Regions from separate parts of the Serpentinimonas sp. SSL01 genome, predicted to be linked through region 1. Evidence: predicted binding sites of a transcription regulator. Region 1 holds the regulator's gene; the other holds the start of a gene.
The links. Region 1 encodes FliA, which starts transcription of late flagellar genes. Its sites were predicted from a motif close to CTAAAGTTTNNNNNNNNNNNGCCGNTA; they were not measured.

Region 1 (11,756 bases):
CATTCAAATCCAGACCTTGACGGTGCTGGCGATTCGTCAGCTCGAGTGTGGCCAGGGCCAAGCGCCCGAGTTGGTTGCTCACGCCAGCCACATCGTCATTGAAAAAAGTCAGGGCCCCGCGCAGCGTGCCGCCACCGATCAAATCGTCGTTGAGCACGGTGGCAGCGTTGCCAAAGCCCACGGTGTAACGGCCATCGGGGCTGATGCTCTCGGAGCCCACCAGCGCCGTGGCGCGTGAACCCAGCACCAGCGGCATGCTTCCTCCGACAAACACCGTCATCGAACGGTCGTCGGCCTCCAAAGTATGCACTTGGATGATGCGATTCAGGTCTGCCAGCAACCGGTCGCGCTGGTCGAGCAAGTCGTTGGGCGGAACACCGGCAGCAAAACCATCGACGATGCGCTGATTCATCTGCGCAACCCCGACGCTGAGCTGGTTGATTTGGGCAAGGCTGGCATCTAGCTGGGCGCGGGTGGTGGTGCGCAACTGCTCGAGCTGTTCGGCGCTGCCATTGAGGCGCCGTGCAAGGTCGTCGGCGCCCGTGAGCACCACGGCGCGTGCCGTTTGGTTGGTGGGCGAGGCCAGGGCATCTGCCCACGAATTCAAAAAACCATTGAGCTGCTGCCCTAGGCCAGCGGCACCCATGGGGAACAGGGCTTCGAGCGCTTGCAAGCGCTGATAGCGCAGTTTGGATGCCTCGGAAGCCGCCGCCGTGATGTTGGCCTCGCGCGTGAGGAACTGGTTGAAGGCACGCTCCACCCCAGCCACCTGCACCCCTCGACCGAAATAGCCGATACCAAACTGCTGCCCTGGCACTTGCTGCAAGCTCACGGTTTGGCGGGAAAAGCCGGGCGTGTTGGCGTTGGCGATGTTGTGCCCAACCACCTGCAACGCGGCCTGGTTGCTCAATAAGCTGGTGACGCCGATGTTGAAACTCATGACAGCCTCCGCTTAGCCCAGGGCTCGCTTGACGTTGAGGGTGGCGTTGATCATGCGCTCGAGCTTGGCGGCGTAGCGCGGATCGGTGGCGTAGCCGGCCTCTTGCACCTCACGGGCAAAGGCGTGGGGCGAGTGCAGGTTTTGCATCACTTCGGCGTAGCGCGGGCTGCGCCCGATCAGGCGCGCGTAGTCGCGAAAGGCATCGATCGGGTTATCGTAAGCGCGAAAGCGCTGCACCATGCGCTGCGGCGCGCCGTTGACGTACTCGGTGGTGGTGATCTCGGCCACGCGCCCGCGCCAGCCCGGTGTGGCCTTGATGCCAAAGAGGTTGAAGCTGTCGGAGCCGTCGGCGTTGCGGATCGGGCTGCGGCCCCAGCCGGTCTCGTGCGCGGCCTTGCCGATCATGAAACTGGCCGGGATGCCGCTCTCGCGCTCGACCTGCTGCGCCGCCTGGCGGTGCTGGGCCACGAAGCTGGCTTGGGCTTGGCTCGGGGTGGCAAACGGCGGCCGCGCGGCAACGGCTGCAGCGGGCGCATGGGCCGCTGCCGGGCCGGCGCTGGCAGGCTCCTGCGCGCCCTGGGTTTGCTGCATCAGTTGGCGTTCGATCATTTCACCCAAGCCCCTGGGCAGGCCGGTGAGCTTGACCGCCCATTGCTCGTCGAGCAACTGGCTGCCCAAGCCACCGGCTTCGTCGCCCATCAGTCCGGTACTCATCGTCGCTTCGCGCATGCTCTTGAGCAGTTCGCGCATAAAAAGGGCCTCGAACTGGCGCGCGGTCTCGCGGATGGCGGCGCGGCTGTCGCGCCCGGCCAGCTGGTTGAGTTGGTTGAGCGAGTTGCTGTCGGCGGCCAGCCCGCGCTGCTGCGCCAGCACCAGCGCAGCGCCCGAGGCAGCGGCAGGCTGGGTGTTCATGCTCAGATCACCTCGAGTTCGGCGCGCAGCGAGCCGGCCGCGCGCAAGGCTTGCAGAATCGAGACCAGATCCATCGGCGTGGCCCCCATGGCGTTGAGGGCGCGCACCACCTCGCTGAGTTGGGTGCTGGCGGGCAGTTGGATCAGCGCCCCGCCCTCTTGGCCGATCTGCACCTCGGCCTGTTCGACCACCACCGGTGGCGTGCCGGGCGGGGCAAACGACGGTGGCATGGCCACTTGCGGCGTAACGCGGATGGTGACCGTGAGGTTGCCGTGCGCCACCGCCGCCGGGGCCAGGGTCACGCTCTGGTTCATGACCACCGAGCCGGTGCGCGAATTCACCACCACGCGCGCCGTGGGCGGCGCCAGCTGCAGGGGCAACTGCTCGATATCGGCCAAAAAGGCGACGCGCTCGTTGGGGTCGGTCGGGGCGCGCAGGCGCACCACGCGGCCGTCGAGCGCTTGCGCCGTGCCCGCGCCCTTGGCTTGGTTGATCGACAGCGCCACCCGGCGCGCGGTTTGAAAGTCGGCGGCGTTCAGGTTCAGGTCGATGGTGGTGCCGAGCAAAAAAGGCGTGGGCACGCTGCGCTCCACCTGGCCGCCGTTGGGGATGCGACCCACACTCAAGTGGTTGATCACCACCTGGGCGCCGGCGGCTGCGGCCCCGGCGCCGCCGACGATCAAATTGCCCTGTGCCAAGGCGTAGATCTGGCCATCGACCCCGCGCAAGGGCGTGGTGATGAGGGTGCCGCCGCGCAGCGAGCGCGCATTGCCGATCGACGACACCGTGATATCGATGGCCTGCCCCGGCTGGGCAAAGGCCGGCAGCTGCGCCGTGACCAGCACCGCCGCCACGTTGCGCGGCTGAAAGTTGGCGCCCGGCGGCAGGCTCAGGCCGTGTTGCTCGAGGTAGTTGCGCAGCGACTGCGCGCTAAAGGGCATTTGGGCCGCTTGGTCGCCGGTGCCATCGAGCCCCACCACCAGCCCATAGCCGGTCAGCGGGTTGCTGCGCACGCCCTGCACCGAGGCCACGTCTTGAATGCGCGTGCTGGCGTGCAGTGCGCCAACGGCGACGAACAGCAAACCGACCACCAATGCGGCCGAGCGCAAGAACCCAAACAACCCCAAGCTGCGACCCGCAGTCCCAAGCATCAGACCCGCCACCCGAGACACGGCGGCAACACTGGGCTGGTCGGCTTGTGTTGGGGTAAAACGGTTCATCGTGCGAGCTCCGGTGCGGGGTGTGCGGCTGCAAGCCGAACCCGATGAACCGATTGTGTAAAACTTTAGAACGGCATAAGCGTTAAAAAGAAGCGTGAAAGCCAGCCAAATGTGTGCGCGTCGGCCTGCGCGCCGCGGCCACGCGAGAGCACGCGCACGTTGGCCACCTGAGTGGACTGAACCGTGTTGCCGGGCCGGATGGTGCGCGGATCGACCGTGCCCGAAAACTGCAGCACATCCACGTTTTGGTTCACGCCGATCTGTTTTTCGCCCACCACCACCAGGTGCCCGTTGGGCAGCACCTGCGTCACCACCGCCGTGATGCTGCCGGCAAAGGTGTGGGTGGCTTCGGTCGAGCCGTCGGCGTTGAAGGTGTTTTCGGTCTCGGCCGCAGCATTCAGGCGTCCGAGTTCGCGTGCGCGCGCCAGCGGAAAGGCGGTCACCCCGGCGCTGAGTTCCGAATTGCGGTTGACCGTGGTCGCACTCTCTTGCGTGGCGCTGACGCGTTCGCTGATCTGGATCGTGAGCGCATCGCCCACCAAGCGCGCGCGGTGGTCCTCAAAGCCCGGACGAAAGGTGGCGGCGGCAAACAAGCTGCCGTTGAGCGGTGCCGCCGGTGCGGCCTGCGCCTGCGGGAAGTCGAGGGTGCGCGGCGCCGGCACCAGATCGACCTGGGGCACTTGCGACAGGGTTTCGCAGCCGCTCAAAACCAGCGCGCCCAACAGGGTCACCAGCAGCACCGACCCACGTGGGCCGCTGCGTACGGGTCGTGCAAAATGCACAGCCATGGGCCTGCGCGGCAGTAAGGGATTCATGATGCGTAATCCGGAAGGTCGGCTGGGTTTAAGGGCGCGGTTGCGGAATCGCTTCAACCCGCTTCAAATCTGCGCCAACCGCGCCAGCATCTGGTCCGAGGTCTGGACGGCGCGCGAGTTGAGTTCGTAGGCACGCTGGGTCTGGATCATGGCCACCAGCTCTTGCACCACATTCACGTTGGAACTCTCCAAAAAGCCCTGCAGCACCGGGCCGCGCCCTTCGCTGCCGGGTGCACCCACAGCCGCCTCGCCCGACGCAGCGGTTTCAGTAAACAGATTTTGGCCGCGCGGCTCCAGCCCCGCCGGGTTGATGAAGGTGGCGAGTGTGATCGTACCCGCCGGTTGCGGCGCCGGGTTGGTGCCCACCAGCACCGTCACCTGACCGTCTGCGCCGATGGTGACGCTGCGCGCATCGCGCGGAATGGTCACAGCGCCGATCACTGGCATGCCGCTGTTGTTCACCAAGCGGCCCTCGGCGGTGATCTTGAAGCTGCCGTCGCGCGTGTAGGCGGTGCTGCCGTCGGGCATTTCGATCTGGAAAAAACCGTCGCCGTTGATCGCCACGTCGAGCTGGTTTTCAGTCTTTTGCAAGCTGCCTTGGGTAAAGGTGCGCGCGGTGGCCACGGTGCGCACCCCCAGCCCGAGCTGCAAACCGGTGGGCAGCTCGGCCTGTTCGGCGTTGGGGGCCCCGACCTGACGCAGATTTTGGTAGATCAAGTCTTCGAACATGGCGCTGCTGCGCTTGAAGCCCGTGGTCGAGACGTTGGCCAAGTTGTGCGAAATCACGTCGAGCTGGGTTTGCTGCGCGCGCATGCCGGTGCTGGCGATCTGCAAGGCGTTGATCATGGTGTGCTCCTAGGGTGCAAAGGGCCGGGTTTAGCCCTGCAGGTTCAACAGTCGGGCGGCGGTTTGGTCGTTGCGTTCGGCGTTTTGCAGCATGCGCAGTTGCAGTTCGAACTGGCGCGCCACGCTGATCATGCCGACCATGGCCTCGACCGGGTTCACGTTCGAACCCTCGAGGGCGCCGTCGATCAGCGTGGCCGTGGCGTCTGCCGGCAGCGGGCCGCCGTCGGCGCCGCGGAACAGGCCGTCGTTGCCGCGCACCAGACGCTGCGCCGCGTCGTCGGGCGTGACCAGCTTGAGGCGTCCGAGCGCCTGCGGCGGCTCCTCGCCCACGCGCGCGCTCACCGTGCCGTCGCTGGCGATCATCACCTGGGCGTTGGCCGGCACCGCGATGGGGGCCGCGCCGTCGTCGAGCATCGGCAAGCCGTTGACGCCCACCAGCTGCCCTTGGGCCGACACCTGCAAGGCACCGGCGCGGGTGTAGGCCTCGGTGCCGTCGAGCGCCTGCACAGCAAAAAAGGCACGCCCGGCAGCGGCCACATCGAGGTTGCGCCCGGTCTGGTTGATCGGCCCAGGGGTGTCGAGGTGGCCGGCGGTCGCTTCGAGCGCAAAGGCGCGCGTGCTCGCCCCCTCGCCGCGCAGCGGCACCGAGCGGAAGGTGGACATCTCGGCGCGAAAGCCGTTGGTGCTCACGTTGGCCAGGTTGTGTGTCAGCGCCTGCTTGCGGTGCATGGCCGCGTTGGCCCCCGACAGGGCTAGATAGATCATGCGGTCCATGCTCGGGCTCCTCGGCGTTTAGTGCGCAGCTTGCGGCATCAGCGCATATTGACCAGGGTCTGCAACACCTGGTCCTGCGTGCGGATGGTCTGCGCGTTGGCCTGGTACGAGCGCTGCGCGACCATCATGTTGACCAGCTCTTGGGTCAGTTCGACGTTGGATTCCTCCAGCGCATTTTGGCGCACCAAACCCACTCCGCCTTCTTGCGGACCGCCCAATGTGGGAGGTCCCGATGCAAAGGTCTGCGCCCAGAAGCCGCCATTGATCGGCTGCAAGCCCTGCAAGTTGCGAAAGTTGGCCAAAGCGACCTGGCCTTCGGCGCGCGAAATGCCGTTGGAGTAGCGCGCCATGACCACGCCGTTTTCAGCGATATCGATCGAGGTCAGATCGCCGGCGGCATAACCATCTTGGGTCAGGGCAAAAACACCAAAACGGGAGCCGAACTGGGTCAGGGTGGGGGTGCCGGCAGAGTCTTCCAGAGTGAGGGGAATGGTGAGCGCTGAACTCGGCACGGTGGCGGGAGCGACCGCCGCCGGAATCGTGATGTTCGATATGGCTGAAGAAGCCAACTGACCATTGGCACCAAAAGTCAGGGCGCCGCCGCCTGCCAACAAGCTGTTGCCATTGTCCAAGCTGGCTGCAATTTGCCAGGTGTTGGCGGCCGTTTTAACAAAATAAAGCTGCACGGCAATCGGGCTGCCTTGCGCATCAAACGCATTGAGCGCGGTACCAAAGCGCTTTTGGGACTCCGTCAGGGGGGCTGTCGGAGGCGACTCAATCGCCGCACCCGCGTCGAGGTTGGCCGTGATCTCTATGCCTCGACTCAAGGGGTTGGACCCCGTGATGCCAGAGGCTCGTGGCGGAATCGGCTGCCCGGTGGGCAGCGTCAGGTCTCTGGTCACGGCGCTGGTGCGCTGACCCAACGCGTCGGTGTCAAAACCTTGCAGGCGCGCGCCGGTGTTGGTGACGATAAAACCGTCTTTATCGAGTTTGAACTCACCGTTTCGGGTAAACAGTGGGCTGCCATCGGGGGCATTGACTTGGAAAAACCCGGCCCCGTTGATGGCCAGATCGAGCTGATTGCCGGTTATTTTGAGGTTGCCCTGCGTAAACAGTTGCGCTATCGCGGCCACTTGCACCCCCATGCCGGCGCTGGCTCCGCCAGTCGCGCCCAAAGCGGCGGCATAAACCTCGGCGAACTCGGCCCGGCTGGCTTTCATGCCGGTGGTGTTGGCGTTGGCGATGTTGTGCCCGATCACCTGGAGGTTGCGTGCAGCCGCGTTCAGGCCTGACAAACCGGTTTGAAAACTCATGTCGTGCTCCAATCAATGCTGGGAATATTGTTCATAAAAAGGCCAGCACGTCTTGCTGCTTGAGGGTACTGCCGTCGGCGGCGCGCAGATGCACTTGGCCTTCGATGATGCCGACCGATTCGATGCGCTGGCGCGCCAGCGGCATGGCCGTGAGCGCCTGGCCATTGGCCATGGCGTGCACCTGCATCGAGGCCACGCGCGCCGCATCCACACCTTCGGGCACCCAGTCAAAGTGTTGCAAACCGGCGCCGCGCGGGCCCAGACTGGTGCTGCCCAGCAACTCGCCCGCATGGCCCAGCACATCGACGCGCACGCTGTCGCTGGCTTGGGGCAGGCTGAAACTGCCCTGCACCACGCCGTTGTGCACACTCAGCGCATTGCCCTGGGCCACCACCTGGCGCCCGACCAAGCTGGCGGCCTGCGCCGCTTGCGTCTGGCCAAACTGCTCGGCCAGCGACTTGACGGTTTGGTTGAGCTGCTGGATGCCGGTGACGGTGTTGATCTGCGCCATCTGGCTCGTCATCTGCGCGTTGTCCATGGGGTTGAGCGGGTCTTGGTTGCTCAACTGGGCCACAAATAGCTTGAGAAAACGGTCTTGCGCCGCTTGCGGATCGGTGGCCTGGCCTTGCGCGCCGCCTTTGGCGTTGTAGGCGTCGATCTCGGTGCGGCTCAGGGCAGACATAAACATGGCGAGGCTCCGGTGTGCGCTTATTGGCCCATCTGCAGCGTGCGCAGCAGCAGGTGTTTGGCGGTGTTCATGACTTCGACGTTGTTCTGGTACGAGCGCGAAGCCGAGATCATATTGACCATTTCTTCGACCGGGTTGACGTTCGAGTGCGTCACGTAGCCCTCGCCGTCGGCGTTGGGGTGCTGCGGGTTAAACACGCGCCGGTTGGGTACCTGGCTTTCGATCACGTCTTGCACCCGCACCCCTTGCGAAGCCGGGTTGTTGCCCATGGGCACGGTCTGAAAAACCACCTGGCGCGCGCGGTAGGCCTGCCCATCGGGCCCGGCCACGGCGTCGGCGTTGGCCAAGTTGCTGGCCACGGTGTTGAGGCGCTGTGACTGGGCGCTGATGGCGCTGCCCGAGACGCTGAAAATGGTGAACATCGACACGATGGTGCTCCTTTACTGGCCTTGGATGGCACTGAGCATGGTGCGCACGTGGCCGTTGATGAAGCGCAGCGTGGACTCGTACTGCACCGCGTTGTGGATGAAGTTGGCGCGCTGCTGGTCTAGGTCCACGGTGTTGCCGTCGAGGCTGGGTTGGGTCTGGACGCTGTACTGCACGCGGTTGCGATCCGGTACGTCGGCCAGGGTTGCAGACGTGCGCAGGTGGCGGGCGTCGCCGCCGGTGAGCACTGGCATGGCCCCGGCGCGCAACTCGGGGCCGCGCGAGCGCACGCTGTCCATCGCTTGGCGAAAATCGAAGTCGCGCGCCACAAAGCCGGGCGTGTCAGCATTGGCAATGTTGCTGGCCAACACCTGCTGGCGGTGGGCCCGCAACTGCAGCGCGTCCGAGAAGAACTCGAGACGCCGGGTCAGTGGCTCAAACATCTTGCGCTCCTGCGGCTTGCGGTTGGGGGGCGCTTGCAGCGAATTCGGCCCCGATGCCGCGATTGTGGAAAACTTGAGCCCTTGTTAAGCCTTGAATAAGCGGCCCATTGGCCGGCTATTTCCGCTCAACCCGCACCCACGACTGGGCTACAGTGCTGCGACACCGTCCATACCCACACCTGCCCCCATGCGCCCGAACCCACTCTGCCCCTGCCAAAGGCCGCAGCGCAGCCGCGTGCGGCATGCTGCCCTGCTGCTGGGGTGGGTATTGGCGCTCGCAATGGGCTTGAGCGGTGCCGCCGCCTCCACCCAGCCCAGCCCTGCACACCAGGCCTGGTCGCAACAGACTGAGCGCTGGATCAACGAACAGCTGATCGCCCAAGCCAGCTCCGACTTGCCCTTGCGCCCCGAGGTGGTGGTTGGGCGCTTCGACAGCCGTCTGCAATTGGCCCCATGCGCTCGCGTCGAACCCTTTATGCCCAACAACACGCGGCTCTGGGGCCGCACCCGCATCGGGCTGCGCTGCGTGCAAGGCCCGGTGGCTTGGACGGTGTTTTTGCCCATCGAGGTGCGCGCCTGGGGCCCGGCTTGGGTCATCCGCCAGCCAGTGCGAGCCGGTACCACCTTGACCCAGTCCGACTTAGAGCTCACCGAGATCGACTGGGCCGCGCACCCCTCGCCACCGCTGACCCGCTCCGAGCAATGGCTGGGCCTGGCGGCGGTCAGCGCGCTGCAACCTGGGCAAGTGCTGCGCAACGGCATGGTGCGCGCACCGCAAATGTTTGCCTCGGGCAGCCAAGTAAAATTGCAACTCGATGGCGCGGGCTTTACACTAAGCGCCAGTGGTACCGCGCTCAGCCACGGGGTGCTCGGCCAAGCGGTGCGGGTGCGGCTACCGAATCGGCAAATCGTGAACGGGGTGGTCATCAACGCCGACACAGTCGCTGTACGCCTGTGACACCAGCGCCATAGCCAGAACCGCAAAAAAAGGTTAAAGTCGGGCTTCATTCGGCCGATAAGGCTCTCAAGTGCCCCTCTTATCTGGGGGTTTGGAGCGCGTCATGAACGTCAATCACCTCACCGACAAGCCTGCTGCAGTTAGTCCGTCCACGCGAATGTTGGATCGGGCAGCCGTGCCCGCTCAGGCGGTTGGCAGCACCGGGTCCGCAACCGCGGCCAGTGTCGAGGTGCGGCTTTCGGCCGTGACCCAGACCATGACCAATAACGTGGCGCGCTCCGGCGCCGACGTTTTCAACGCCGAAAAGGTGCAGGCCATGCGCAGCGCAATCCAAAACGGTTCGTTTTCGGTCAACGCCGAAGCCATCGCCGATCAGGTGCTGGTTCAGGCGCGTGAAATGCTCGGCGTGGCGGCCTCTGCACCCCGCTCTGAAACCGGCTCTGCCCCCATGCGATGAGCAACCCGGGTTTGGTGCGCAAGCCCCCGCCCACCCCTGCTGGCGACCCCGGTTGGCGCGCGGCACTTGAGACCTTGACGGCCTTGCGCGGGGCTGTTGCTGCGGTGCAGCGCTTGGCGCTGGAATCTATAGATGGCGAAAACGCGGATGCCTTGGTTGCTGCCGTCGCAGAACTGAACCGGTCTATGGCCCACCACCTGCCGCTGCTGCAGAAAACCGCCACGCAGGGCGCGGCCGTACCTGCTGAGGTTGCATTGCAATTGCAGCGCCTAGGCGCCGATATCCAGCAAATCAGCCAGACCAACACCCGCCTGTCGGCACAAGCGCAGCGTGCGCTTGATGTGCTTTTCCCAGCCGACGCCGTCAAAGCCTATAGCCGCTTGGCTGGGCGCGCCAGCCCTTTCGCCTCGAGCAACGGGGCAGCATCGGGCTACTTCAAAACCTGAAACACCGAAGCTGTTTGGGCCCGCGTGCTTTAGTGGGCACGAAGCCGGGCCCGCAGCCGGGCGATCGACTGGCTGTGCAACTGGCTCACGCGCGACTCGGTCACACCCAATACGGCAGCGATCTCTTTGAGGTTCATGTCATGTTCGTAATACATGCTCATCACGTGCTGCTCGCGCTCGGGCAGTTTGTTGATGCCCTCGACCAAGGCCGCACGCATGCGCTGCACGCTCAACTGAGCCTGTGGGTTGGCACCTTCGTCCGCGGGCAGAAAGCGGTCGAGAAACGGCTCGTCTTCCGTCCCGCCGGTCAAGTCCTCGAGATAGACCAGCTGCGAGCCGCGCACCCGGCCCAGCATCTCCTGGTATTCGGGCAGCGACAGCCCGAGCTCGAGCGCGATCTCGGATTCACGCGGCGCCCGCTGCAGGCGCTGTTCCAGCCGTTGCACCGCCGCCTCGATGTCTTTTTGTTGCTTGCGCGAGCTGCGTGAGAGCCAGTCGCCGTCGCGCAACTCGTCGAGCATGGCGCCACGGATGCGCTGGCTGGCAAAGGTCTCGAATTGCACCCCTTGCGCCGGGTCGTAGCGCGTCAGGGCTTCGTTGAGACCGATCATCCCAACCTGGATCAGGTCATCGATATCGACGCTGGCGGGCAGTCGCGCCATCAAATGATGCGCCAAACGGAGCACCAAAGGGCTATGGCGTCTGAGTTGGGCATCGCGGTCAAGCGTGCCTTTGGCGGTGTACATCAGAAACTGAGCGGGTCTGGTCGGCTGAAAGCGCGAAAAACTGGTGTGAAAAGGAATGTACATGGGGTTGTCTCACGCTATCTTGCAGCACCAACGCCGTTTCCAGAACCCGTTGCATGCAGGATTCGCCAGCCGCTGGGTCCAAGACACCCCGCTGACGATCATACCCGAGTGGCCACACCGCTGGCCTCAGACCCAGGTGACGCAAAGCCTGCTGACGCAGTGTTCGAACCGGATCTGGCTCTATGCCTCGATCCCAATTCGCAGACTGGCTCGCGGCTAGGTCGGCATCGGGCAGCCACAGCACCAGCGCCTGCAGGGCCGCCACCTGCCACAACACCTTGATGGCGTTGTAGGCACTCACCAAGCTCGCCGGGGCCGCATTGAGCAGCACCAGCGGGCGCGCCTGGGTATCGGCCAACCGCACCGCCCACGCCTCCAGCGGGGCCTGCCAGAGCAACACCCCAGATTCGGGCAGCGCCTGCTCCGACTGCTCCAGCCAAACGCTCGACTTGGAAAGCGCGCCACCGGTCTCGGGCATGCCATCGAGCGGCAGCACGCTTAAGCCCAAATTCATCAAACCGTCTTCGAGCCGCAGCAGTGCCGCCTGCGCCAGCGCCGGGTCGGGGTTGTGCACCACCGGCAACAAGCGCTTGGGGGGCTGCAAGTGCAGGGCCGCGAGCCCTGTGGCTTGGTCGAAGCCGGATTCAAACATGGCGGCCATCCAAAGGCACCCGCACCTGGCCCGATTCGGTAAAGTAGAAGGGCAGCT
Region 2 (11,756 bases), 840 kb from region 1:
CCGGTGGCGGTGAGCACCAAATCGCCCAAGCCGCTCAGGCCCATGAAGGTTTCGGCGCGCGCGCCCAAAGCCAGCCCCAGGCGCACGGTTTCGGCCAGCCCGCGCGTGATCAGGGCCGCGCGCGCGTTGTGGCCCAGCTGCAGGCCGTCGCACAGGCCGGTGGCAATGGCCAGCACGTTTTTCACTGCGCCGCCCACCTCCACGCCCACCACATCGTCGTTGGCATAAACACGCAATGTGCGGCTGTGCAAAGCCTGCACCAGCCGCTGGCTCACGCGCACCTGCGCGCTGGCGGCCACCAGCGCGGTGGGCGCGCCAGCGGCCACTTCTTTGGCAAAGCTGGGGCCGCTGAGCACGCCCACGGGCAGATCTGGGGCCACTTGCAGCGCGATCTCGTGCCCGAGCAAGCCACTGCCCTGCTCGAAGCCCTTGCACAGCCAGACCACGGGCGCATCGAGCGCGCGCAAACGCTGCAGCAGGCCGCGCAGCGCCGCCATCGGCGTGCCCAGCACGATCAGGTCGTCGGCCGCGCACAGCTGCGCCAAATCGGCTTCGTCGGCCGCGCACAGCTCCAGCGCGTCCGGGAAGGCGCAGCCGGGTAGGTAGCGCGCATTGGCACGCGCCGCATGCATGGCCGCCACCTGCGCCGGGTCGCGCGCCCACAGCCGCACCCGCTGCACCGCGCTGCCCGGAGCGCCGGCGGCGCGCGCCACCGCGATGGCCAGCGCCGTGCCCCAGGCACCGGCCCCCAGCAGGGTGATTTTCATGCCCAGCCTCAGCGCAGCGCTTTACTGCACCGTGGGGGCCGCAGCCGCAGTTGCCGCCTCGCCCTCGCGCGACAGTTGCTGCTCGTACATGCTCTGAAAATTGATCTCGGCCAGATGCACCGGCGCAAAGCCGCCGCGCTGAATCAGGTCGGCCACGTTGCCGCGCAGGTAGGGGTAGATGATCTGCGGGCAGGCGATGCCCAAGATCGGGCCCATCTGCTCTTGGGGCAGGTGGCGCAGCTCAAAAATGCCAGCCTGCTTGGCCTCGACCAGATACAGGGTTTTGTCCTTGATCTTGGTCGTCACGGTGCAGGTCACGGTGACTTCAAACACCCCTTCGGCCAAGGGCTCGGCGGCCACCCCGAGCTGGATGTCGAGCGCCGGCTGCTCTTGCTGCAGCAGGATGTTAGGCGAATTGGGTTGCTCGAGCGAGGCCTCTTTGAGGTAGACGCGCTGAATCTGAAACACCGGAGCGGCAGAGGTATCGGACATGATGGATCTCGTGGTGGAAAAACCCGCTGTGCCTGTCGAGCCTGCAGCGGGCCAGTAAGACGCCCAAACTGGGCAGACCAAGGACAATTATCTCAGCAAGGGCAACAGCCCCCCGCGCGCATCAAGCGCGTGCAAGTCGTCGCAGCCGCCGATGTGCTGGCCGTCGATGAAAATCTGCGGCACGCTGCTGCGCCCGGCGCGCTCGGTCATGGCGGCGCGCAGGTCGGGCCGGCCATCGACCACGATCTCGTCCCACGCCTGCACCCCGCGCGCGCGCAGCAGCGCCTTGGCGCGGTGGCAAAAAGGGCAGTAATCGCTGCTGTAAAGGGTGATTTGGGCCATGTGCAAGCTCCCGGCAGCGCGTTCAGCCCTTGCCCGGCGGCCCTTTGTGCACCGGCAAGGCCGCCGCGCGCCAAGCTCCCATGCCGCCGGCCAGCGTGTGCACTTTCTCGAACCCGAGCTTTTTGGCCACACCCGCAGCGCGTTTGGAGCGGATGCCCGAGGCACACACCAGCAGCAGCGGCGTGGCTTTGTTCTTGATTGTTTGCGACAAGCGCTTTTCCAGCTCGTCCACCGGCACGTGCTTGGCCGAGCCGATGTGCCCGGCGGTGTATTCGTCGAGCGAGCAGACGTCGATCACCGCCGCTTTTTCGCGGTTGATGAGCTGCACCGCCTCGTTGGGCGTGAGGCTGCCGGCACCGCCGCCACCACTCAACATCGGCCACAACAGCAGCGCCAGCGCCGTCACGGCAATCAGCACCAAAACCCAATTTTGCAAAATGAAATCCACGGCAATCCTCAAAACACAAGCAGCTGGTATTTTAGAATCACATCTTCGTCTAGCCCGCCCCACACCCAAGAAATTCCCCCCATGCACAAGCTCGTCCTGATCCGCCACGGCGAATCGACCTGGAACCTCGAAAACCGCTTCACCGGCTGGACCGACGTCGATCTCACCCCCACCGGCGTGGCGCAGGCGCTGGCGGCTGGGCAGTTGCTCAAGGCCGAGGGCTGGGAATTCGACCTTTGCCACACCAGCGTGCTCAAGCGCGCCATCCACACCCTGAACCACTGCCTCGACGCCATGGACCGCGCCTGGCTGCCGGTGCTCAAAGACTGGCGCCTCAACGAGCGCCACTACGGCGCCCTGCAAGGGCTCAACAAGGCCGAAACGGCGCGCCAGTACGGTGAAGCACAGGTGTTGCTGTGGCGGCGCAGCTACGACACCCCGCCACCGCCACTGGCCGCCGACGACGTGCGCAGCGAGCGCACCGACCGCCGCTACACCGCCCTCGCAGCGCACCAAGTGCCCCTGACCGAATGCCTGAAAGACACGGTGGCGCGCATGGTGCCCTACTGGGAGCAGACGCTGGCGCCGGCCATTGCCAGCGGGCAGCGGGTGCTGGTGTCGGCGCACGGCAATTCGATCCGCGCCCTGATCAAGCACCTAGACGGCGTATCCGACGCCGACATCGTGCAGCTCAACATCCCCAACGGCATCCCGCTGGTGTATGAGTTCGACGCCGCGCTGCGCCCGCTGCGGCGCTACTACCTAGGCGACGCCGCTGCGGCCGAAGCCGCAGCCGCCGCCGTGGCGCGCCAAAGCCGTGCCTGATCCGCGCTGGGCCCGGGCACTGCCCCACCCGGTGGCGGTAACGGTTTTTCCCGGGAACGCAATGCGCCCCCCACCCTCCAAGCGCTATAGTGCGCGTTGCGTTGCCCACTGCGGGCAGAGGTTGAGCAAATGGGATACAAATTGAAAGTCGCGGGTTGGATCGCCGTCGGTGCCTTGGCCGGCGCCCTCACCACCATGCAGTTGCAGGCGGTGGCGCGCGGGGCCGTCACGCCACTGCCGTTGGAGCAGTTGCAGCAGTTGGCCGCCGTCTATGGCATCATCAAGAGCGATTTTGTCAAGCCGGTGGACGACACCGAGCTCATCCACGACGCCATCTCGGGCATGGTCTCTGGGCTGGATCCGCACTCGCAATTTTTCGATCCCCAAGAATTCCGCGAATTCCGCGAAGGCACCGCCGGCCGCTTCGTGGGCGTGGGCATCGAAATCTCGATGGAAGACGGGCTCGTCAAGGTGGTCTCGCCGATCGAAGGCTCGCCCGCCTTTCGCGCCGGCCTGATGGCCAACGACCTCATCAGCCAGATCGACGACACCCCGGTGCGCGGCATGACCATCGGTGAGGCGGTGCGGCGCATGCGCGGCGAGCCCAACACCCAGGTGCGCCTGATGATCATGCGGCGCAGCGAAAACCGCAGCTTCAGCGTCACCATCACGCGCCAAGAGATTCGCACCCAGAGCGTGCGCAGCCGCATGATCGAGCCCGGCTTCGCTTGGGTGCGGGTGTCGCAGTTCCAAGAGCGCACGATCGAAGACTTTGCGCGCCAAGTGCAGGCCCTGTACCAGCAAGACCCGCAGCTGCGCGGGCTGGTGCTCGACTTGCGCAACGACCCCGGCGGCCTGCTCGATGCGGCGGTCGCCATGTCGGCCGCCTTCCTGCCCGAAAACGTGGTGGTGGTGAGCACCAACGGCCAGTTGCCCGAGAGCCGCGCCACCTTCCGCGCCGCGCCGCGCTACTACCTGCGCAGCGGCCCCGACCACATCCAGCGCCTGACCGAGGCCACCCAAGGCCGCTTGCGCACCGTGCCGCTGGTGGTGCTGGTCAATGAAGGCTCGGCTTCGGCGAGCGAAATCGTGGCCGGGGCGCTGCAAGACCACCGCCGCGCCACCATCATGGGCAGCCAGACCTTTGGCAAGGGCTCGGTGCAAACCGTGCGCCCGCTCGGTCCCGACACCGCCCTCAAGCTCACCACGGCGCACTACTTCAGTCCCAGCGGCCGCGCCATCCAAGACCGCGGCATCGTGCCCGACCTCTGGCTCTACGAGACCGCCGCCGGCGACGTGCTGGCGGCGCTGCGCCCGCGCCAAGCCGACATCAGCGCCGGCCACAACGGTGCCCCGGCGCGCGAACTCAGCGAAGAAGAACGAGCCCGCGAACGCCAGCGTGAGCAAGAGCGCGAAGCGGCGCGCCAGCGGCTCGAAGAGCAGCAGCGCCTCAACCCCGGGCAGCGCCTGCTGCCCGAGTTCGGCTCGGCCGAAGATTTCCAGCTGCGCCAAGCGCTCAACCACTTGCAAGGCCTGCCGGTGCAGGTGAGCCAGAGCGCACGCGAGCGCCCAGCCGCAGAGCGCAACGCCAACTAAAAGCCACCCACTTTGTCCAACCCAACCGCCCTGCCCGATCTGAGCGACGCGCAGCTGCTGCGCTACTCGCGCCACATTTTGCTCGAGGAATTCGGCATCGCCGGGCAGCAGCGCTTGCTGGCGGCGCATGCCGTGGTGGTGGGGGCGGGTGGGCTGGGTTCGCCGGTGGCGCTGTATCTGGCGGCGGCTGGCGTTGGGCGCATCAGCCTCGTCGATCACGACGCGGTCGATGGCACCAATTTGCAGCGCCAGATTGCCCACACCCAAGAGCGCATCGGCTGGCCCAAGGTGGAATCGGCGGCGCTGGCCATGCGCGCCATCAACCCCGAGCTGCGCATCGACACCTGGGCGCAGCGCGCTGAACCGGCCTTGCTCGATCAGCTGCTGTCATCGGCCGACGTGCTGCTCGATTGCAGCGACAACTTCGCCACCCGCCACACCCTCAACCGCGCCAGCGTGCGCCACCGGGTGCCGCTGGTCTCGGGCGCGGCGATCCGCTTCGACGGCCAATTGGCGGTGTACGACCCGCGCCAACCGGCCTCGCCCTGCTACGCCTGCGTGTTCCCCGAAGCCCAAGCCCCCGAAGAGACGCGCTGCGCCACGCTGGGCGTGCTGGCGCCGCTGGTCGGGCTGGTGGGCTCGATGCAGGCCGCCGAGGCGCTCAAGCTGCTGTCGGGCATGGGCTCGAACTTGGTGGGGCGCCTGCTGCTGCTCGACGCCCTGCGCAGCGATTTTCAGCCGTTGCAGCTGGCGCGCGACCCCGCCTGCCCGGTTTGCGGGGCGGCTGCGGGGCGGCAGCGCGCAGCCTAGGCCATATCCAAGCGGCCGTACCCAAGCAGCCGGGTTTATTTGCAGCGCGAAATCAGCGCCAAAAACTCGCGCCGCAAGTCGCTGTCTTTGAGGAACACGCCGCGCATGACCGAGTTGATCATGCGGCTGTCCATGTCCTTGACGCCGCGCCAAGCCATGCAGTAGTGGCTGGCTTCCATCACGATCGCCAAGCCATCGGGTTGGGTTTTTTCTTGAATCAGGTCGGCCAGTTGCACCACGGCTTCTTCCTGGATTTGCGGCCGCCCCATGACCCATTCGGCCAAGCGGGCGTATTTGGACAGGCCGATGACGTTGGTGTGCTCGTTGGGCAACACCCCGACCCAGATTTGGCCGATCACCGGGCACAGGTGGTGGCTGCAGGCGCTGCGCACGGTGATCGGGCCCACGATCATGAGCTCGTTGAGGTGCTCGGCGTTGGGGAATTCGGTGATCGCCGGGGCGTGCACGTAGCGGCCGGCAAACACCTCTTTGAGGTACATCTTGGCCACGCGGCGCGCGGTTTGGTCGGTGTTGTGGTCGTGCGCGGTGTCGATCACCAAGCTGTCGAGCACACCCTGCATTTTGCCGGTCACTTCGTCGAGCAGGGCCTCGAGTTCGCCGGGCCGCACAAAGTCGGCGATGTTGTCGTTGGCGTGAAAGCGCTTGCGCGCCGCCTGCAGGCGCTGGCGAATCACGACCGACATCGGGGTGCCGGCTTCGCTCTCGGCCGCAGGGGTGGGGGTGGGGGCTTGCATCAGCATGGGCTGCGATCCTATCAGCTTCAAACCTAGTAGCGGTAGCCACCCAAATAAAGCATGGCGCGCATAAGGCCAAACGCCACCCGGTCCAGCAGCCGCTGTTGCCACGGGCGGCTGGCCAGCCGCGCTGCATCGACGCGCTCGCCCGCGTGCGCCATCAGCTCAGCCAAGCGCTCGCGCAGCAAGCTGGCAAAGGCCGCGTCGCGCGTGACCACATTGGCCTCGCGCGTGAGCAGCAGGCTGACCGGGTCGAGGTTGGTCGAGCCCACCGTGGCCCAGCGCTGGTCCACCACCGCCACCTTGGCGTGCAAGGAACTGGGCGCGTACTCAAAAATCTCGATCCCGGCCGCCAGCAACTGGTGATAGACCGGGCGCGCCGCGTGGTATTGCAAAAAACGCTCGTACTTGCCGTGCAGCAGCAGCCGCACCCGCACCCCGCGCTGGGCTGCGCGCACCAGCGCCCGGCGCAGCCGCCGCCCGGGAATGAAGTAGGCGTTGGCGATCACGATCTCGGTGCGCGCCTGCTCGATCGCGGCCAGATAGGCGCGTTCGATGTCGTGCCGGTTGCGCACGTTGTCGCGCAGCAAAAACGCCGCCGCGGCCCCCTGCACCGTCTGCTCCAGCTGCGGTTGCTCGGGATGCACCGGGTGCTCCCACCACGGCCAAGGCTCGGGTTGGGGCAAGCCCGAGCGCAGCGCCTGCCAGGCGGCCCGAAACGCGTGCTGGCGCGCCGAGCTCAGCGCCTGCAGCCGCCACCAGAGCTGCTCCATCGCCTCTTGCATGTCGTCCAGCAACGGCCCGCTGACCTGCAGCGCGTAGTCGAGCCTGGGGGCGCTCAGGCGCCCGAGCAGCACGTCGTCGCGGTCGTCGATCAGGTTGATGCCACCGCAAAAACCCAGCACACCATCGACAATGCACAGCTTGCGGTGCAGGCGGCGCCAGTTGCGCGGCAGCAGCAACCCAATGGGCCCCAAGGGTCGATAAACCCGCCACTGCACCCCGGCCGCTTCGAGCCGGGCGCGCCACTCGGCCGGTGGCTTGGGGGTGCCAAAGGCGTCGGTCACCAGCCGCACCGTGACCCCGCGCTGCGCTGCGCGCTCGAGCGCCTGCGCCACCTGCAGCGCATCGTGCGCAAACTCAAAGATATAGGTTTCCACGTGCACCAGGTGCTGCGCACGGTCGATGGCCTGCGCCATGGCCGCAAACAGCGCTGCGCCGCCTTCGAGCAGGCGCAGCCGGTGACCGGTGCACATGGGGTGCTTCATGGCCAGCCCAGTTCGGCAATCAGCGGCAGGTGGTCCGACATGCTGCGCCAGGCCTTGCCGTGCGGCACCTGCGCGTGCAGCAGGCGCAGGCCGCGCACATACACCCGGTCCAGGTACAGCAGCGGCAGCCGGGCCGGGAAGGTGGGCAGGCGGATGTCCTCGAAGGTGTGCAGGCCCAACAGCGCCATGGGCTTGTGCAGGCGCTGGTCCCAGTCGTTGAAGTCGCCCGCCACCACCAGCGCCTCGTGGTCTGGCACGTGCTGCTGCACAAAGCGCCCCAGCGCCTGCACCTGGCGCGCGCGGCTGGCCGGGATCAGGCTCAGGTGCACCACCACCACATGCACCGGGCGCTGCTGCACCTGCAGCGTGACGTGCAGCATGCCGCGGCGCTCGAAGCGCAGGTCGGTCACGTCGTGGTGGCCGTGGCCCAGCACCGGCCAGCGGCTTAACAGCGCGTTGCCGTGCTCGCCGTGGCGCGTGATCACGTTGCTGCGGTAAACGGCCTCGTAGCCCTCGGGCGCCAAAAAGTTGGCTTGGTCGCCCGCGGGCCAATGGGCAAAGGCGCGCTGCATCTTGCGGTTGACGCCGCGCACCTCTTGCAGGCAGACCAGATCGGCGTCGAACTGCTCGACCGCGTGCACCAGGTTGTGGATTTCGAGCCGGCGCGCCGGGCCTAGGCCTTGTACGCCCTTGTGGATGTTGTAGGTGGCAACGCGCAGCGAATTCATGCCCCAATCATGCCAGCAAAGCGGGTGGGGTCAGGGCCACCGCTAGGGCGTTGACGATCAGGTTATGCCGGTCGGTGGCGCCCACCATGGCATAGACTTGACCGTTGATGTGCTCGTGGCGCCATTCGCTCTGGCGCTCGCCCACCAGGTAATCTTCGGGGCTGATGTGCGGCTTGCGGGCGGGCAGAGGGGGCATGGCACGGGGCTCCTGGGGCGGTGGCGGGGTCGAGCGGTGGCAGATTCAAATTCTGGCTGCAAGCTGTGCTGGGCGCAAGAATATTTGCAATTGCGCACTCAAGTTTACGCGCTCACACCCGAAAACCTACATAACGGACTTGCACAAGGGTTCGTCGTCAAGCCAGCATGGGGTTGGTTTTGACCCTCCGGCTCTGCCGGGGTGATTCGTAACTGCTTCCTAGGAGCTGCATCATGGCCATGACCATCAACACCAACGTCAATTCGCTCACTGCCCAGCGCAACACGATCGCCACCCAGAATTCGCTCGCCACTTCGATGCAGCGGCTCTCATCGGGCTTGCGCGTCAACAGCGCCCGCGACGACGCCGCTGGTTTGGCCATCGCCGACCGCATGAACACCCAAGTGCGCGGCATGAACGTGGCCATCCGCAACGCCAACGACGGCATCTCGCTAGCGCAAACCGCCGAAGGCGGCTTGGCGGTGATTGGCGACATGCTGCAACGCATGCGCGAGCTCTCGGTGCAGGCCATCAACTCCACCAACACCACCGGCGATTTGGGTGCCCTAAACCAAGAGTTCACCCAGTTGCGCGACGAGGTCAACCGCACCATCAGCGCGGTGCAGTTCAACGGCACCAGCCTTTTTACCACCACCAACAACTTCGATTTCCAAGTGGGCGCCAACTCGGGCCAGACCATCACCATCGCTGGTGCGGACCTCAATATCAACGCTGAAGCCGGTGGTATGTCAGGAGTGACGCAAAGCACTGGCGTGGCCTCGGGTCTGGACACCACGACGAACGCGAACAATTCTGACGTGCTCTCGGCGCTCGACACGGCGCTGTCTACCATCAACGCCACCCGCGCCACCTTGGGTGCGGTGCAGAGCCGTTTTGAGAACACGGTCAACTTCTTGCGCTCGTCGGTCGAGAACCAGGCAGCTGCCCGCGGACGCATCATGGACGCCGACTTTGCCTCCGAGACCGCGAACCTGAGCCGCGCCCAAATCTTGCAACAAGCAGGCACCGCCATGATCGCCCAAGCCAACCAGTTGCCACAAGGCGTGCTGGCCCTGCTGCGCTAAAGTCCTAAGCAGCGCGGGGCGCACGGGCAGCGGCGCCCTGCCGCAAGGCCAAGCTCTGCACGGCACCCCCGTGCCGGCCTTGGCCTTGTTGCTTGGTGCCGGTGTGGCCGAAATTGCGCAATCGGCACCGGTTTTTTGGCTTTTCATTTTTGGCGCTCCCTGCTATAAAGGGCAGATTGCGGTTTGTCACCTCCGCCTCCATCCCCCTTAGGAGTTCATCATGGCCCTCTCATCGCCCGGCATTGGCAGCGGCCTCGATGTCAACGCCATCGTCAACCAGTTGGTGGCGCTCGAGCGCCGGCCTATCCAGCAGCTGCAAGCCCAAGCCAGCGGCTTGCAAACGCGCATTTCGGCTTACGCCCGCGTGCGCGCCGACCTCGCCGGCCTGCAAGATGCCGCCAGCCGCCTGCTCGACCCCGGCTTGTGGGGCACACGCAGCTTCAATACCTCCAACAACAACACCGTGAGCGGCAGCGCCACGGCCACGGCCCTGACCGGCAGCTTTGCCGTGCAGGTGGCGCGCTTGGCGCAAACCCAAGGCACGGTCACCAGTGCGCGCGCCGCCGACAGCCCCATAGGCGAAGCCGGTACGCTCGAAATACGCACCGGCACCTGGAATGGCAACAGCTTTGCCGGCGGCGCGCCGGTGGCGGTGGCGGTGCAGGCCGGCGACACCCTGAGCACCCTGGCCAGCCGCATCAACAACACGGCCAATGCCGGCGTGAGCGCCATCGTGGTGCGCAGCGGCGGCCAAGAGCAGCTCTTGTTGCGCGGCAGCAACACGGGCGCGGCGGCTGGTTTTGAGGTGCGTGCACTCAACGCCGGCGGCGCCGCCGTGACCGACGGCACGAGCGCACTGGGCAGCTTCAATCACTTTCACAGCGGCACCGCCTTGGTGGGCATGAGCCGCACGCAGGATGCGCTCGACGCCCAGTTCAGCATCGACGGCATCGCGCTCAACTCGCCCACCAACACCGTGCGCGACCCGGTGCCCGGCGTCACGCTCAACCTGCAGGCCACCACCACCGCCAGCCTGCCCGGCAGCGCAGCCACGGCTGTGCAGGTGAGCGTGCAAGCCAACCACACCGTGGTGCGCGAAGCGATCGAGAACTTTCGCACCGCCTTCAACCGCATCAGCGCCACCCTGGCCGAGCTCACCCGGGTGGACCCGGGCGGAAGCAACAACGGCCCATTGCAAGGCGACTCAACCGCCATCGGGCTGCAAAACATGCTGCGCCAGATGGTGGGCAGCCCGGGCGGGCCCACGGGTGCGGCCCTGGGCCGCTTGAGCGACATGGGGCTGCAACTGCAGCGCGACGGCAGCCTGAGCAGCAACGCCACGCGGCTCGACGCCGCGCTGCAAAACCCAGCCGCCTTGCGCAGCCTGCTCACCGACACCGCCGGCGCAGACAACGCCGGCGGCGTGGCACGGCGCTTGCGCGACTTTGCCATGGCCGCCAACGGCATCCAAGGCGCCGTGAGCGGGCGCAACACCGCCTTGCAAGCCAGCGCCGAGCGCAAGCAAGACCGCATCGAACAGATGGAAGAGCGCCTGGTGCGCACCCGCGCCAACCTGTTGGCGCAGTACAGCCGGCTCGACAACTCGCTGGGCGCCATCAACGGCTTGGGCAGTTTTGTGTCCCAGCAGCTGGCGCAGTGGAACCGCAACACCAGCTGACACGCTGAGCCCACCGCGCCTGTGTGGTTGCAGCTGCCCACAGGGCGCGCTTTAAGCCCGGCGGCGCTTAAACGCCCGTTAAGCCCAACCATTGCCCCGTTTATCGGGGTTTTGTTTTTTTGCACCGGATGAACAATTCGGCCATCACCCGGTGAGCCTGCACAGCGCCCTAAAAAGCAGCTCCTGCCGAGTGGATTGATAACGCCCGTCGATCCTTTTCTTGGAGAGCTTTCATGGCCATGACCATCAACACCAACGTCAATTCGCTCACTGCCCAGCGAAACGCGATCACCACGCAAAACTCGCTCGCCGTCTCGATGCAGCGGCTCTCATCGGGCCTGCGTGTCAACAGCGCCCGCGATGACGCCGCTGGTTTGGCCATCGCCGACCGCATGAACACCCAGGTGCGCGGCATGAACGTGGCCATCCGCAACGCCAACGACGGCATTTCCATGGCTCAAGTGGCCGAAGGCGGCTTGGCGGTGATTGGCGACATGCTGCAGCGCATGCGTGAGCTCGCGGTGCAGGCCATCAACTCCACCAACACCACCGGCGATTTGGGTGCCCTGAACCAAGAGTTCACCCAGTTGCGCAACGAGGTCAACCGCACCATCAGCGCGGTGCAGTTCAACGGCACCAGCCTTTTTACCACCGACACCGATTTCGCCTTCCAAGTGGGCGCCAACTCGGGCCAGACCATCACCATCGCTGGTTCGGCCCTCAATATCAATAATGCTACCGGTGATATGTCAGGAGTGACGCAAGA

Region 2: ACVMK0_RS06245 (flagellin N-terminal helical domain-containing protein) is a predicted target of FliA. The motif match lies at 8,325-8,351, and genes of this name have one in related genera.

The regions. Positions count from the first base shown of each region.
Region 1 covers NZ_CM150487.1:463,864-475,619, reverse strand. The annotation lists gene flgK (flagellar hook-associated protein FlgK) at 1-940, opposite strand, end outside; gene flgJ (flagellar assembly peptidoglycan hydrolase FlgJ) at 953-1,852, opposite strand; gene ACVMK0_RS02220 (flagellar basal body P-ring protein FlgI) at 1,855-3,003, opposite strand; gene ACVMK0_RS02215 (flagellar basal body L-ring protein FlgH) at 3,138-3,860, opposite strand; gene flgG (flagellar basal-body rod protein FlgG) at 3,951-4,733, opposite strand; gene ACVMK0_RS02205 (flagellar basal body rod protein FlgF) at 4,764-5,507, opposite strand; gene flgE (flagellar hook protein FlgE) at 5,546-6,820, opposite strand; gene ACVMK0_RS02195 (flagellar hook assembly protein FlgD) at 6,852-7,508, opposite strand; gene flgC (flagellar basal body rod protein FlgC) at 7,529-7,936, opposite strand; gene flgB (flagellar basal body rod protein FlgB) at 7,949-8,377, opposite strand; gene flgA (flagellar basal body P-ring formation chaperone FlgA) at 8,565-9,335, shown strand; gene flgM (flagellar biosynthesis anti-sigma factor FlgM) at 9,439-9,792, shown strand; gene ACVMK0_RS02170 (hypothetical protein) at 9,789-10,238, shown strand; gene ACVMK0_RS02165 (RNA polymerase sigma factor FliA) at 10,268-10,984, opposite strand; gene ACVMK0_RS02160 (hypothetical protein) at 10,959-11,699, opposite strand; gene flhF (flagellar biosynthesis protein FlhF) at 11,692-11,756, opposite strand, start outside.
Region 2 covers NZ_CM150487.1:1,304,290-1,316,045, forward strand. The annotation lists gene ACVMK0_RS06190 (NAD(P)H-dependent glycerol-3-phosphate dehydrogenase) at 1-767, opposite strand, end outside; gene secB (protein-export chaperone SecB) at 789-1,259, opposite strand; gene grxC (glutaredoxin 3) at 1,347-1,601, opposite strand; gene ACVMK0_RS06205 (rhodanese-like domain-containing protein) at 1,624-2,049, opposite strand; gene gpmA (2,3-diphosphoglycerate-dependent phosphoglycerate mutase) at 2,131-2,874, shown strand; gene ACVMK0_RS06215 (S41 family peptidase) at 3,004-4,470, shown strand; gene ACVMK0_RS06220 (HesA/MoeB/ThiF family protein) at 4,510-5,280, shown strand; gene folE (GTP cyclohydrolase I) at 5,316-6,041, opposite strand; gene clsB (cardiolipin synthase ClsB) at 6,068-7,303, opposite strand; gene ACVMK0_RS06235 (endonuclease/exonuclease/phosphatase family protein) at 7,300-8,031, opposite strand; gene ACVMK0_RS06240 (hypothetical protein) at 8,039-8,227, opposite strand; gene ACVMK0_RS06245 (flagellin N-terminal helical domain-containing protein) at 8,461-9,312, shown strand; gene fliD (flagellar filament capping protein FliD) at 9,533-10,990, shown strand; gene ACVMK0_RS06255 (flagellin N-terminal helical domain-containing protein) at 11,224-11,756, shown strand, end outside.